DNA from 3 places in the Paenibacillus sp. W4I10 genome. Region 2 is predicted to be linked to each of the others. Evidence: riboswitches for the same ligand, from Rfam matches in the RefSeq annotation. Region 2 holds a riboswitch; each other region holds the start of a gene.
What was found. Region 2 has a riboswitch for S-adenosylmethionine ahead of metA (homoserine O-acetyltransferase MetA). Riboswitches for the same ligand answer to the same signal wherever they lie in the genome.
Positions count from the first base shown of each region.

Region 1: linked by a shared signal. The riboswitch ahead of mmuP (S-methylmethionine permease) and the one ahead of metA (homoserine O-acetyltransferase MetA) in region 2 are both predicted to bind S-adenosylmethionine.
Region 3: linked by a shared signal. The riboswitch ahead of QF049_RS28640 (methionine ABC transporter ATP-binding protein) and the one ahead of metA (homoserine O-acetyltransferase MetA) in region 2 are both predicted to bind S-adenosylmethionine.

Region 1 is NZ_JAUSXX010000001.1:6,107,952-6,113,408, forward strand. It holds gene QF049_RS27310 (GerAB/ArcD/ProY family transporter) at 1-171, shown strand, start outside; gene QF049_RS27315 (Ger(x)C family spore germination protein) at 168-1,370, shown strand; SAM riboswitch class I at 1,444-1,545, shown strand; gene mmuP (S-methylmethionine permease) at 1,638-3,050, shown strand; gene mmuM (homocysteine S-methyltransferase) at 3,028-4,095, shown strand; gene QF049_RS27330 (ABC transporter permease) at 4,179-5,457, opposite strand, start outside.
Region 2 is NZ_JAUSXX010000001.1:3,252,117-3,257,573, reverse strand. It holds gene QF049_RS14440 (ROK family protein) at 1-85, shown strand, start outside; gene QF049_RS14435 (HRDC domain-containing protein) at 248-1,249, shown strand; gene corA (magnesium/cobalt transporter CorA) at 1,321-2,256, opposite strand; SAM riboswitch class I at 2,708-2,831, shown strand; gene metA (homoserine O-acetyltransferase MetA) at 3,068-3,985, shown strand; gene QF049_RS14420 (PLP-dependent transferase) at 4,010-5,197, shown strand; gene QF049_RS14415 (trans-sulfuration enzyme family protein) at 5,194-5,457, shown strand, end outside.
Region 3 is NZ_JAUSXX010000001.1:6,373,414-6,378,870, reverse strand. It holds gene QF049_RS28655 (DUF2167 domain-containing protein) at 140-1,099, shown strand; gene QF049_RS28650 (MetQ/NlpA family ABC transporter substrate-binding protein) at 1,223-2,062, opposite strand; gene QF049_RS28645 (methionine ABC transporter permease) at 2,138-2,797, opposite strand; gene QF049_RS28640 (methionine ABC transporter ATP-binding protein) at 2,798-3,832, opposite strand; SAM riboswitch class I at 3,958-4,099, opposite strand; gene QF049_RS28635 (Cthe_2314 family HEPN domain-containing protein) at 4,229-4,945, opposite strand; gene QF049_RS28630 (COX15/CtaA family protein) at 5,150-5,457, opposite strand, start outside.

The DNA of each region.
Region 1 (5,457 bases), 2.9 Mb from region 2:
TACGCCCTTCTGCCGTTGATATATCTAACGGCATTGATGCCGAAAACTGTGGACGAAACCTTCAAACTTGGTGATATGTTGGGCAACTCATCCGTGCTTTTATTTGCCACTTTACCTCTGTTGCTGCTGATAATAAGTCTGATACGCAAAAAGGGAGGCAAACATGCATGATTCGTTTTTTTATGCTTTTACGTGTAGCCCTTGCTTTGTCCATCCTTCTGGTAATATCCGGATGCTGGAGCAGTAGGGAGATCGAGGAACTAAGTGTCTATGTTGGTCTCGGGATCGATATCGCTAAAGAAACAGAATTTGAGAAGGACATCGCTGCTCAGGGAGGAACGTATCCAAAGAAAAATTATTTAACGGCTACGGTGCAGATTGCCCCGGGCAGTTCCAACAGTAAACAGAGCGGACAATCTGGTTCACCTGCTTCTGGAAAGACTTCCTACTCCAATGAACAGCTTACTGGAGATTCCTTGCTGCAAATCTTTCGTCAGTTTGCACTAAGGCGAGATCGTCCACTTATCGGACATCATCTGAAGGTTATCGTTGTCTCCAAGGATATTGCCAAAAAGTATAGTCTGGTCCAGCTACTGGACTTTGTACTTCGGGATAACGATATTCGTCCAAATTGTCTGGTACTGATAAGTCATCATCGTGCCTTGGATGTCCTGACTTCAGATGATCCCTCCCGGATTCCAGCATTTTATCTAACAGGTATTACCGGTAATTCGTACTTGTCCAACAAAATCCTGGACCCTGTTTTACTCTCCAAATTAGATGCCCAAATGCAATCTGGTTCCAGTTTCTTGCTCCAGAATGTACTGTACTCCAATGGAGAGGGCAAGTTCTCAGGTGGCAGCATATTCGATGGGAAAACAACTAAGTTTATTGGAGAACTGAGTCAAACGGATCTGGAAGGTTTATCGTGGATCAAGCCTAAAGAAAAAGGAGGCGTCTTGAAGACTTACAACAAAGCGGGATTCACCGTTGTATACGAAATGAAGAAGAAGAAAACAACAATAATTCCCAAGGTGGTTGGTAATGACATTTCATTCCATGTAAAGGTCGATTCCGAAGGCTGGTTGATGGAAGATTGGATTTCTCCCGAAAGAGAGGAAAAAGGGGATTATCTTAGAGAACTAGAAAAAGAATTCTCAGATCTGGCCGAACAACAGATTCGCCAGGTGTTATACAAGCTGCAGCATACCTACAAAGTGGATGTTGCGGATTTTCGGGATAGCTTGCGTATCAAAGAACCCAAAACATGGAAAAAAGTTAAAGACGATTGGGATAAAATTTTTAGCACCGTGCCAATCACGTACGATGTGAAGATTACCATTACCAATCCGGGATCTTCCACCGAATAGCGATGTGTTTTATCATTTATGATTTAAATGTTGACACATTCATGATAGATCGCTATATTAGTAAAAAATCATTTTCTTATCCAGAGAGGTGGAGGGACTGGCCCTTAGAAACCTCAGCAACAGATCTGAAGGATACTGTGCTAATTCCAGCGGGTGAAAGCCTGATAGATAGGAGCGTTTGTTTTTATTTGTCAGTAACGGCGCACTCTTTAGGCAGAGTGGGTCTTTTTTGTTTTTTCTGGATGAAGAAGTAGGGGAGCAGCGGGTATGGAGAACAACAACGACAAAGGGCATTTTCAGCGGAAAATGCAGGCACGGCATGTGGTCATGCTCTCTCTCGGAGGAGTCATTGGAACGGGATTATTCCTCAGCTCAGGTTACACCATTCAGCAGGCGGGACCACTGGGAACCATTCTGTCCTATCTGATCGGAGCTATCGTTGTATATCTGGTGATGCTCTGTCTTGGTGAACTGTCTGTTCATATGCCAGAGACGGGAGCATTTCATAGTTATGCAGCCAAATATATCGGACCGGCAACAGGCTACACGGTGGCTTGGTTATACTGGTTAACCTGGACTGTTGCGCTTGGCTCCGAATTCACAGCCGCCGGACTGCTGATGCAGCGCTGGTTCCCATCGGTGAACGTATGGATATGGAGTGCGCTCTTTGCACTGATGATCTTTCTGTTTAATGCATTAACGGTGAAATTATTTGCGGAATCCGAGTTCTGGTTCTCATCTGTAAAAGTAGTGACTATCGTAATCTTCATTATTATCGGTGGAGCAGCCATGTTTGGGTTCATTCCCATGGCGGATTCTGAACCGGCTCCATTTCTATCGAATATTACCGCATCCGGGTGGTTCCCTCATGGGGCTACAGCGATATTGATGACCATGCTTGCTGTAAACTTTGCCTTCTCAGGCACCGAGTTAATCGGTATTGCCGCCGGTGAGACGGAGAATCCGGAAAAGACGATACCGAAGGCTATTCATACGACACTGTGGCGCCTGGTTATTTTCTTCATCGGAACGATTATTATCTTGTCGGCCTTGCTGCCCATGTCGGATGCCAGTGTACTGGAAAGTCCGTTTGTAGCGGTAATGGAGCGGGTGGGTGTACCCTATGCAGCAGACATTATGAATTTTGTTATTCTGACGGCGATTCTCTCTGCTGCCAATTCAGGCCTATATGCATCTTCACGGATGCTCTGGTCTCTGGCTGATAAACGAACGATCTCACCGTGGTTTGCCAAATTGACCAAACACGGGGTGCCATTGAATGCACTTCTGATCAGTATGGTTGGTGGTGCGCTGGCCCTGCTGTCCAGTATCATTGCGCCAGGTACCGTGTATATAACACTGGTTTCCATTTCGGGTCTGGCTGTTGTTGCGGTATGGATGAGCATCAGCGCTTCCCAGTACATGTTCCGCAGACAATATATCCGAGAAGGCCATGCGGTCAAAGATCTGGTGTACCGCACACCACTGTATCCGGTGGTACCGATTATTTCATTTATATTATGCCTGGCTTCATGCATAGGTATTGCGTTTGATCCTACACAGCGAATTGCGCTGTATTGTGGGGTTCCATTTATCGCATTGTGTTACGCAGCTTATTATCTGACAGAACGTGTGAATAAGAAAAGAGGACAAGTACATGACGCAAGCACAACAGACTAACCCCATAGAAGAGATCCTGCGTGAACATCCGGTCATGATTCTGGATGGAGCGCTGGCAACGGAACTCGAACAGCATGGATGTGATCTCGATGATCCACTATGGTCTGCTCGTGTGTTGCTTGAGAATCCGGATGTTATTGTTCAGGTCCATGCAGATTATTTTCGAGCAGGAGCCGACTGTGCGATTACATCCAGTTATCAGGCGACGGTGGATGGCTTCCGCAAGAGAGGGATTGGTGAACAGGCAGCACTGGAGCTGATCCGCAGGACGGTGGAACTGGCTGCAAAGGCGAGAGATGATGTATGGGCAGAAGTGCAGGGTGGTTTAGTAGGGAGAGAAAGCTCGACAGGTCAGCTTGTAGAAGCTTCTTCGGTACGTGAAGAGACGGTGGAGAATGAGGGGCATATAACAGATCGTACAGGGGATGGCGAAGGAGACTGTCTTCGTCCACGTCCAATTATTGCCGGGTCCGTTGGTCCGTACGGCGCCTATCTGGCAGATGGTTCAGAGTATGTGGGTCATTACGGCGTGTCGGATGAGACGCTTGCCGCATTTCACCGTCCACGTATGTCGGCGCTGATTGATGCGGGTGCTGATATTCTGGCGTTTGAGACGATTCCTTCCTTGCAGGAAGCACAGGTGCTGGTTGATGTACTTAAGGAGTTTCCTCATGCGTATGCCTGGTTATCTTTTTCTTTAAAAGACGGGACAAGCATCAGCGAGGGCACATCGCTTGAGGTATGTGCACAGACGTTTGGCTCCGAGCCGCAGATTGCGGCGATTGGCCTGAACTGTGCTCCGATGGAAGTGGTGACGGAAGCAGTGGGTATTTTGAGCCGTACCAGTGATAAACCTGTTATTGTGTATCCGAACTCGGGAGAAGTATACGATGCAGCAACGAAGACGTGGAGTGGACAGGGTACCTGTGGCAGCATGCGTGATGCTTCGGAGCAGTGGGTTGCTGCGGGGGCGAAAATTATTGGCGGCTGCTGCCGAACTACGCCACATCAGATTGGCGAACTTGCGAAGAAGTGGCGGAAATAGTTCATATCAATAAAACAAGCCCTTCCACATCCTATAGAGGTATGGAAGGGCTTGTTTTATTGTGTTAAGGCATCCTTATTGCATTATTCGATAACCAGCATACGTGGCGATGCTTCCCGAATGATTCGCGAAGAGAACCATGAGCCAAGACTGGCTGCAATGATGCTTAGACAGGTGAACAGTACCATTCCACCCCAATGCAGGATCAGTGGAAGTTGTACGATACCATAACCGGAAAGGACCATTTCGAGTAGAAGAGGCAGCAGATATACGCCGACGAAAATACCCAGTATGGCTCCCATGGAGGACAGTATGAACATTCCCATGGTGAGCGACAACCGGATTTGGCGAGATGTCATTCCCAGTGATTTGTATATCCCGTACGTTCTGCTTTCTTTACGAATATTGATTCTACAGGTACTGAAAATAATGATGAACGTCACAATGACAAACAGTAATCCAATTAGACTCATCGGATAGATCAGGATATTAGCGGCTTCTGCGTAAACCGAATCAAGCAATGTCTTCTGAGTAACTACCGAAGCAAAATCTTTAAATTGCTCATTTAATTCCGAGGCAACCTTACCCGCTTGTGCCATATCGTTCACATTGATGAATATAACATCAAATTCACTATAACCGGGGTTCACACTTCTCATGGCATCAATGGTGATTCTGCCTGAAACAGACATGTTGGCGATCGCCTGATAGATGCCTGTAATGAGGAATGTACGCTTTTCTCCTTCAATATAGATATCGATAAGATCACCGAGATCTTTATTTGATGTTTTGGCTACACTTACACCAATGGCAATTTCATTCGCATGTTGTGGGTTAACCCCTTTTAACGTTTCGAATCCAAGTTCCTGATAACTCCCGTCCAGTACACTCAAGTTGAGACTGATGGGTTGGCCCTCTACTGCTGCCAAAGACTCCGGGCTAATTACACCCGTTGTGTTCCCTTGCCAGCCTACATTGCTGATCCTCGAATCCTGCGCTAACACGTGCTTTAGTTCAGCCTTGGGGAAGTTACTTTTGTTCACTACGACTGCTGCGATATTGGCATTGTCATACCCCCATTTAGCTGCGGTCTGTTCAATTCCGTTTATACTGGTCAGCAGAACATAACCCAGAACAAGTACGGAGGAAGCCATGGTAGTCAGCAGGATTGTTAGAACAGAGCTTTTGGTGTTTTTGAACACATGTCGGAATCCAAGCACGGCGGTCACAGGCAGACGTGTGAACCCGATCCAGTGCGCCAATGGCGAATTCATTTTGCCAGCCATCCGGCTGTGATCTGTCTCCGACATACCATAACGAATAGCCTGCACGGGCTGTATGCTGCGTGCCTTTTTGGCATAT
Region 2 (5,457 bases):
ACCAGGACTTGGCGACAATGCAGGGCTGTGTGGTTCGCTGGCGCTTGCCAAGTTGGCATTGAATAGTAGGTCATTAAGGGATTGACGAATTTTACCATTGTGGTATGATATGGGCAACAGCATAGTACGGTTAATGAGGAAGCACCTCTCTTGCATGGATTTTGCAGGAGGGGTGTTTTTTTTTGTGCTGCCTATAGGTAGTATCTCTAACTCGTATAAGCTGAATATTCAAAGGGAGGGAACGAAAATGGAAGTCATTTTCATGAACAGATTGTCCAGAATGTCAGATCAGAATGCAGAGTATGCACAGTTATGGATTGGGGAAGAGGAAGATAGTTGGCAGCTGGGATGGAGTCGCTACGAGGAAGGAGAGCGTGAGGACAGCATCTGGTATGAAGGGACTTCTTGGGAGGAGCTGCTTCATATTTACCGTCATCAGCTTGCCATACAGATGAGTGAGGGGTACCGACCGCAGTTGCAGGGGTTATTTCATGAGAATGATGATCTGAAGTCACGCAGTTATGGTGGACAGCGGCTCCATTGTTACAGTGAGTTATACGGCAATGAGCAATTATATACGGATCTGTGCACATGGCGCAGGAAGAGAGCTGTGTCTGACCGGAAGGCACCGTATTTTATTGCAACAAATCGTTTGCTGCGTTTGATCAGTGCCTTTGTTCCGCAATCGCTGGATGAACTGATGCAACTGCCGGGCGTAGGAGAGAGCAAAGCAACTGAGTATGGTACGGAATGGATGGAGATTACAAACGGGTTGGAGCGTTCAACGACATTCCCGCTGGACTGGGTATACACGGCGCTGAAGGAAGAAGAGTATGAGAGTTGGTTATACAAGCAGAGAGAGCAGAAGTATAAGCAGGAACTTGATAAGTTCACCACGCGTAAGCAGGTGCTTGAAGGCATGAAGGAAGGGTATACGTTAGAGGAGATTGTTAATCGATCCGGATTATCCCGACGTGAGTTGGTTGAGCTGTTAGAGGCACTGGATCACGAAGGTTATGACACCGATTGTCTTCTTGATGTGGAGCTGGCAGTGATGCCAGAGAACGAACAAGAGGCCGTATGGAGTGCGTATGAGGAGCTGGGAGATACGTTCCTGAAGCCAGTATTACATAAGGTGTATGGAGGAGAGAAACCCGATGGAGGAAGTCTGGAGCAGGTCTATGAAAGACTGCGCATGATTCGAATCCGCTTTCGTCGGCACGCAGAGACAGAGAAGAATGTTGGTTAATGATTAGAAATGAAAAAAGACGAGGCGTTTTCTCCCGGAGGAGCGCTTCGTCTTTGTTATTTCATACGAGTTCATACCCAGTCTTTCTTGCGGAAAATGAAGAACATGCTCAGGCCCAGTGTAACCATCAGGCCAATCACAACAAAATAGCTGTATTTCCAGTTAAGCTCTGGCATATTCGTAAAGTTCATGCCGTATATACCGGTAATGACCGTCAGCGGCATAAAGACCGTGGTAATGGCGGTAAATACACGCATGATCTCATTCGCCCGGTTCGCAATACTGGATTGGTAGGCTTCTCGCAAGTTGCCCATCAGGTCGCGATAAGTCTCAAAGGTTTCAGATATTTTTACAGCATTCTCATAGATGTCACTGAAATACTTTTGCAGTTGATCATCAATGAGACGCAGATCTTTTTTGTTCAAGGTGTTAATGACCTCTTTCTGAGGTCCGAGCACTTTTTTCAGCCACAGAATCTCACTGCGTAGCCCGATAATTTCATTCAGATGTGACTTTTTGGTGTGCATCAGAATGTCTTCCTCAAGCTTCTCGATCCGTGCTTCAATTCGGTCACCTACGGTGAAATAATTATCAACAATCAAGTCAACCAGCAAATACAGCAGACGATCCGGTGTACTGATTTCCTGTTCCCACAGGATTGGTTTCAGTGTGCGCAATTCGCTGACCTTTTGCTTGGTAACACTAATAATGAAATGTCTGCCGAGGAATAAGTTCACCGCACGTAGAAATATCTCTTCATCATCGAAACGGATGCTATTAATCACAATAAAATAATGGTTCTCATAAATTTCAATCTTCGGACGTTGTTCTTCGTCACTAAGACAGTCTTCCACAGCCAGATCATGCATCAAGAACAGCGGCTGAAGTACCGACAAATCGTCTACGTCTGCATCAATCCAGTAAAATCCTTCCGCTGGTGGAGTCAGCGCCTGCTGAATGTCGTCCACCGGAATAAATACACCGTTGTTTACCAACCGGATTTTCATCGTTAATCTACTCCTTCTGCACCCGCCAACTTGGCGGATATTATCATTATGGGCGCAAAAAGAACAAATCAGCCGGTCGGCAGCGGAGCCTGGAGATCAGGGCTGCGTACACTATATAATCAAACGGAAGTCACGTCCCGCTGCCGGCATGCTGATGTCAATTCTCTATGCAGTTTGTCGGAATTCGGCTGCCAGTCAGGCCTCGGGTCGCCATCCATTTAATATGTCACCTCTCACATAAGGGTTTAGAACACCTTGTTTAGTATACCGCTGGTACAGGGTGCTTTCAAGCGCAAAAATGTGTCTATTTCGCGCCCTGAGGCAGTGTATGACAACGGATGATGAACGGTTCCGATCTGGGAAGCAGACATCGAACTGCATCTTGACGTGAGGGCATTAATGTAATAAAGTAGACGGTGAACCATATTAAATTACAATCTAATACAGCGAAATCTTATCAAGAGTAGGTGGAGGGACTGGCCCGATGAAACCCGGCAACCGGCGGTATACCGCACGGTGCTAATTCTTGCAGCGACTAAGTGTCAAGTGGCACTGTTGTAACTGAGAGATGAGAGAGGCGCATATCTATTTTACATATGACCTTTCTCGAAATCCGAGGAAGGTCTTTGTCATATGCCCCGACTTCTCAGCAGTGATTTTCGCTAAGGAACTTGAGGTTGTTTGTAACGTTGGATGAAAGAGCAATTCAATGTTTTTACAAGCTCGAGGCAGTCTATAACTGTATTGATGTGAAGACATCAAGCCAGGGGTGGCTGCATCTATCTATGCACAAGGAGGAGTTAGATTTACTATGCCAATCAAAATACCTGATACTCTACCAGCAAAAGAAGTACTTGAAGGAGAGAATATCTTCGTCATGGATGAAACTTCTGCATATCAGCAGGATATTCGTCCACTCCGTATCGCTATATTAAACCTGATGCCCACAAAGGAAACGACCGAAACACAATTGCTTCGTCTGGTGGGAAACACGCCTATTCAGGTGGATGTCGTTCTCGTACATCCCAAATCCCATACGTCAAAGAATACGTCTCAAGAGTATTTGGATTTGTTCTATAAAACCTTCGATGAGATTGAGCACCGCCGTTTCGATGGAATGATTATTACGGGTGCCCCGGTGGAACAGATGGATTTCGAAGACGTGAACTATTGGAATGAAATCCAGGAGATCTTCGAATGGACCAAAACCAATGTGACTTCAACCCTCCACATATGTTGGGCTTCCCAGGCAGGTTTATACCATCATTTTGACGTACCCAAGGTTGCACTTGATGAAAAGTGTTTTGGCGTTTTCCCACATACCATTAATAAACCACATGTTCCGTTGTTGCGTGGATTCGATGAAGTATTCAACGTTCCACATTCCCGTCATACGGAAGTGAGACGCGAAGATATTGAAAAGAATGAGAATTTAGAGATTTTGGCTGAATCCGAGGAAGCGGGGATCTTCCTGGTTGCTACCAAAGACGGCAAACAGATTTTTGCCACAGGACATGCCGAGTATGACCCATTCTCATTAAAGTGGGAGTATGACCGGGATGCAGCCAAAGGGTTGGATATCGCATTGCCTAGACATTATTATCCGGATGACGACCCTTCCCGTGTGCCACCGGCTACTTGGCGCGCTCATGCCAACTTATTATTCTCTAACTGGCTCAATTACTATGTGTATCAAGAAACACCTTACGATATTGGCCCGCAAATCTAATCGAGATTACAGGAGGATGCAGCAATGGAAGACAACAACAAGTTGAAAATCGAAAGCCGCTTAGCACAAATTGGGTCCATCAATGAACCGGTAACAGGCGCCATTAACTTTCCGATCTATCAATCCACTGCGTTTCGCCACCCGAAGCTTGGACAAAGCACGGGGTTTGATTATATCCGTACGACTAATCCAACCCGTAAAGTATTGGAAGAAGCCGCCGCAGCGCTGGAGTCCGGTGATGCAGGGTTTGCCTGTAGCTCGGGAATGGCCGCGCTGCAAACGATTTTTGCCATGTTTGGTCAAGGGGATCATCTGATTGTATCGCTGGATCTGTATGGTGGAACCTATCGTCTGCTGGAACGTATTCTGTCCCGTTTCGGCGTAACTGCAAGTTATGTGGACACGAATGACCTTGCAGCACTGGAGAAGGTTCGTCAGCCGAATACAAAAGCTGTATTTATTGAGACACCAACCAATCCACTGATGATGATCACAGATGTGGAAGCCGTTGCTTCCTGGGCGAAAAGTTACAACCTGTTGACCATTGTTGACAACACGTTGTTGACTCCATTTTTCCAACGTCCGATTGAACTGGGTGCCGATATCATCATTCATAGCGCTACCAAATATCTGGGTGGACACAATGATGTGCTCGCTGGACTAATTATTACCAAAGGTGAGGCGTTATCTGCAGAGATGGCGTTCTTGCATAATTCCATTGGAGCGGTATTGTCTCCAAGTGACTCCTACCAGTTGATGAAAGGTATGAAAACGCTGGCTCTTCGCATGGAGCGTCATGAGCACAATGCACTTACTATTGCTAAATACTTGCTTGAGCACCCAGCGGTGGTTGAAGTGTATCATCCAGGCCTATCCGATCATCCGGGGTATGAAATACAGAATAAACAATCCACCGGTAACACAGGTATCTTCTCTTTCAAAGTGAAGGATGCACGTTATGTTGAACCGTTGCTGCGTCATATCAAACTCATTGCTTTTGCCGAAAGTCTCGGCGGAGTCGAATCACTCATGACTTATCCGGCAGTACAGACTCATGCGGATATTCCGCTTGAAATTCGTGACGCCGTAGGTGTGGATGACCGTTTGCTCCGGTTCTCCGTAGGCATTGAACATGCGGATGATCTGATTGCAGATCTCGGCAATGCGCTGACAGCTGCACAACAGGAAGTGGAAGGAGGCGTGCACTCATGAGTGAGTCCAACAACAAGCCCAATTCCGAGTTAAAATTTGATACCAAATTGCTCCATTTTGGCGATGAGATTGACAAAACGACCGGAGCCTCCAGTGTACCGATCTATCAAGCATCAACCTTCCATCATTTTGATATCTTCAATCCGCCTCAACATGATTACAGTCGTTCGGGTAATCCGACACGCCAGGCTCTGGAAGATTACATCACACTGCTGGAGGGCGGCGCACGAGGTTTTGCCTATTCTTCGGGGATGGCTGCG
Region 3 (5,457 bases), 3.1 Mb from region 2:
CACAAGGGATTATCCACCTTAAATTCCAAATATATCTTGATTGAAATCAAACACCTATGGTACTGTCGAGGATATAACTCGAAAGGACTTCTACATGAATATGAAGAACAAAAGATGGATATCATTTCTTACGCTTTTAATGTTGAGTTTATTAACAGTTTCTAGTGCCATACAGGTATCAGCGGCAAGTGAGAGCGAGCAAGCGCCTGATGAGTACGATTGGATTACTGGACCAGCATCTGTCTCTCTGGACGGTAAGGCCACCCTGGAAGTCCCTGAAAGCCATTCCTATCTGGATAAGGCCAATACCCAACGCTCGATACTTAACAGTGACGGGAAGCCTAACGGGAATGAAATCGGCAGCCTAACCAGCAATAGTGAATTCGGCTCGTGGTATGTTGTGTTTGAATACGTGAAAACAGGTCATATCCATGATGACGATCAAAATTTGAGTGCCGAAGAACTGTTAAGCAGTTATATCCGAGGCACAGAAGAAGATAACAGAGAACTTGATCCTGAATACAGAACGTACATAACGGGGTGGGAAATCGAACCGGCATATGACAGTACCAAACATCAGTTAGTCTACTCCCTTGGTTTTAAGAATGCTGATCAGCAAGCCATGGTCAATTACAATGTAAAACTCCTGACACGCGAAGGGTACATCACAGCCATTCTGGTTACAGATACGGCTAACTTTCAACAGAGCCGCCAGGCATTCGAGGAAACTGTCCTTAATCGACTTAGCATCAATGCAGGATATACCTACGAGGAGTACAATGCTTCGACTGACAAAACATCCACTATAGGGCTCAACAGTCTTCTGATGGGCGGGATCGGGTATACGGCTTCCCAGAAATTCAGTGCTCTTCTTTTGCTCAAAAAAGGATGGGCCTTGATCCTGATTGTCGTCCTTGGGTTAATCGGTTGGATCAGATACAAGATCAAAAGCTCACACGGAGAAGAAGAAACACTCTCTCCCTCCGAGAGAACGTACCTGCAAGAAGCAGATGAGCAGCAGTATGCTGATCAGAATGAATTATCATACTACCGCCAATCCGGGCATCCATCCAACGCGGAGAAACAAGATAAGCCCTAACCCTTCCCTTATTAATCCCCACGTCAGCACAGATTAAGAAACATAAAATAAGCCGTATATCTCTTCAGAAGAGATATACGGCTTATTCTTAATAGCTTCACATCATATCATACATATCGTGAATTATTCAGTTGCAGGTTCAACTGCACCTTTATAACGTTCTTTGATGAATGCTTTTACTTCTTCGGAGTGCAAGGCAGCAGCCAGTTTCTGAATTGCATCTGCATCCTTGTTATCCTCACGGGAAACGAGGATGTTCGCGTATGGGTTACCTTGCAGATCTTCGATCAACAAAGCATCATTCGCTGGATTCAGGTTTGCTTCAAGCGCATAGTTAGCGTTGATGAATACCAGATCCGCTTCATCCAATTGACGAGGCATCATAGCTGCATCCAGCTCGATGATATCCAGGTTCTTCGGATTGGCTGTGATATCTTGAATCGTAGATGTAATATTTGTGTTGTCTTTCAGCGTAATGATACCTTCCTTCGCGAGCAACAACAGAGCACGTCCCCCATTGGATGGGTCATTTGGAATTGCTACTTTTGCGCCGTCAGCCAATTCATCCAAAGACTTAATCTTTTTGGAGTATCCACCAAAAGGTTCAACATGAACAGGTGTTACAGAAACGAGGTTGAATCCACGTTCTTTATTCTCTGTGTCCAGATAAGGTTGGTGCTGGAAGAAGTTTGCATCCAATTTTTTATCAGCAAGTTGCTGGTTGGGTTGTACATAGTCATTGAACGTAACGACTTGCAAACGAATACCTTGTGCTTCCAGTTCAGGCTTGATGCTTTCCAGAATCTCTGCATGTGGTGTAGGTGAAGCTCCAACTTTCAATTCAACCGTACGTGGTGCACCTGCTGAATTATCTGCGCCGCTATCAGCGTCCTTATTGTTTCCGCAAGCTGCGAGAACCGCAATTAACATAAGACTAAGTAGAGCAAAAGACCATTTTTTCATGTGTAAAACCCCTTCTCTAATCATTTTTTTCATGTGGCGTCCGCATGAATGCATATCCATCATGTTATCTATGTGTTATTTCCTGGTGAAAAATGTAACCAAGCGATCTCCAGCCATCTGGAGAATTTGCACGAGAATAATCATCGACACCACGGATATAATCATGATTTCATTTTGATAACGGAAATATCCGTAGTTAATAGCCAGTGTTCCCAGACCTCCACCACCAACCATGCCCGCCATCGCCGTATAGGAGACTAGCGTAACGATGGTGATCGTTATCCCAGCGAGCAGGCCAGGCAGTGCCTCAGGCAACAACACCCGTCTTACAATCTGTCCGGTCGATGCACCCATCGACTGTGCTGCTTCAATTACCCCCCGGTCAACTTCTCGCAACGTTGTCTCCACCAATCGAGCAAAATAAGGAGCTGCTGAAATAACCAAAGGAGGTATGACGCCAAGAACCCCCGTAGCTGTACCGACAAGTATACGAGTGAATGGAATAAGAGCAACAATCAATATGATAAATGGGACCGAGCGCAAAATATTAACAATCAGGGATAGTATAGTGTAGACTGTCCGTGACTTCATTGAAGCAGATCGGGCTGTCATGAACAGCAGAACTCCGAGCGGTAAACCCAAGATAACGGTGAACAGGCCTGATACACCCAAAATCTGCAGTGTCTCTATGGAAGCTTTACCAACCTCTTCCCAACGAACTGTTGAAAAATCCATCTAACGAAGCACCTCCACATCAAGTCCCTCAGCGGTCAATTCGGATATCGTCCGATCAATCGCATTGGAATCACCTTCGAACCGAACGGTCAGTTGTCCATACGGAACCTGTTTGATCGTAGAGATCGTTCCTTGCAGGATGGCAAAATCCACACCCGTCTTACGAACCGTTCTGGACAAAATCGCTTCATATGTTTTGTTCCCCAGAAAGGATATCTTCACAAGTTTCGAAGCAACACCTGCCTGCAATTCAATGCCTGCATTCGCCAGAGCGGTCTCTTCCAGAGCCAGTCCAGCTTCATGGTCACGCATCATGAAGTCTCGTGTAATCGCATGCTGCGGCTTCAGGAACACCTCGGTTACAGGTCCCTGTTCCACAATACCACCTTGATGAATGACAGCCACCTTGTCACAGATGTTCTGGATGACATGCATCTCATGTGTAATCAGCACAATGGTAAGGTTGTACTTTTCGTTAATGTCGAGCAATAACTTCAGAATTGAATTTGTCGTCTGTGGATCAAGTGCTGAAGTAGCCTCATCACAAAGAAGTACATTCGGATCACTCGCAAGTGCTCTCGCAATCCCCACACGTTGTTTCTGTCCACCTGATAATTGAGCTGGATATTTGTTGCTATGGTTCTCCAGACCAACGAGATTGAGCATTTCCTTCACTTTGCGATCAATGGCATCCTTGGGTGTATTCACAAGCTTTAGTGGAAAAGCCACATTATCATATACCGTTGCCGAAGATAACAGATTAAAGTGTTGAAAAATCATCCCGATCTTGCGTCTCTGTTGCTGCAGTTCGGTTTTGCTCAGTTCAGTCAGGTTGATCCCATCAACCCATACTTCACCCTCCGTAGGCCGTTCCAGCAAATTAATGCAGCGAATCAATGTACTTTTGCCCGCTCCAGAATGGCCAATCACGCCGTAGATTTCGCCCTTTTGGATGCTCAAATTCAGCTCGGATAACGCTGTTGTAGATTTTGCCCCTTTGCCGTACATTTTCGTTAAACCTTTTAATTCAATCAATCGCACTTGCCCCTTTCCAACCACCTACATGTATCTTTACCCGATCTAAAGGAAAACTCCCCTTAAAGTACAAAAAAAAGCCCTTTGCAGATACAAAGAGGGCTCTTCACGTGAAAGAATATACCTTCTCATCTGCCAAAATCGTGTCTTGCACCATTTTGTAGGAATTAGCACCTAACATCTATAACGAATGATACATGTATCATGTCGTTACAAATCGGTTGCCGGGCTTCATCGGGCCTGTCCCTCCGCCGCTCTCGATAAGAAATATGTTGTTGTAGGATTTTATAAGTTCATGTAGTTTATGCTTTATAATGTGAACGTAACTTCCGAAATATCAATTATATCCGCGTAACATTCGATTGAAATTCAGTATATTCCAAGTATTCCGATTTGTCAAAGGGAATTATTTCTTTTCCATATTCTGTTGATATAACGATAAGAGGCTGTTAATGTTTCACAGACCATATCCACGCCCTGACGCATTTCCTGCACATGCTGATTCAGATCCTCCAACTTTACTTTACCTTGCAAGGTCTGATGTAACTGCCACAGGTCATCGTGCATTTCTGAGTTCATGTAGTGAATTTCCATATTACGTCGTTTGCGCAGCTTGCTCATCGGCTCACGATAAGAGTCCTTGATCTGTATTAATTGCAACGCAAGATCATGATGCTCCCTCGCATAATCGAACTGCCTTAACACTGTAAAATAAGAAAAATGCGCTTTGGTATTTGAAGTATTCAACTGGAATATTTCATTTAATACCGTGCCCACCTTATCCAGGATGGCAAAGCAGCGGATAAAGCCATCTTTGTAGAAATACACATACCGTGCATACTCGGCTTTTTCAGTCGCCGTCATATCTTCCGTTGAGCCTGCAACGACCTTATTGCGAAAATGAGCAGCAGCGAAACAGCTTTGCTCCAGTTCATCCAGTGAGGAGATGAGTCCCTGAGTCCACACATACAGTTTCCGATAGTCATGCGTGGGATCATGGTCCACATGCATTTGTCGTTGAAATAACTCAAGCGTATGCGCCATTGCGTCCATCGCTGCCTTCAATTTACCTTCGTTTATACGTGGCTTTTCCCCCAACAACGTTCGCAGCATATCTAACCTCCTCTTTTCCAAATCAACAAGAATTCATCACCGTAAACGTAACACATCATCCATTCCGTGTAATTGCTGCTTGCCATAGGTTGCCCTGATCCCCCTGACATCAAACAAAGTCCACCTGTCCAATGATGTACATCAATGGATGGTGGACTTTCATATTTAGCCCAAGTACCTTTGGATAAAGAATGGATCTATATCTTAGAAACGATTAGCCGGGCGATGCAGCTTGTACACCAGGAAACTCATATACGTTAAAACTCCGAATAATATGGCGATATCCAGCATATGAGCGAGAGCTACAAACATGTATACTTCCGGACGGTTCATTGTCACCATCATGAAAATACCAATGACTACTTGCATCAGGATGAGAACAACGGATACCACGCCAAGGGTACGCATTTCCTTGTTGTCCGGATGATTACGGTAAGCGAAATGACCCAGAATTGCAATAACAATGACGAGCGACGCTGCTGCTGCACGGTGAGCAAAAGCAACCGCTACCC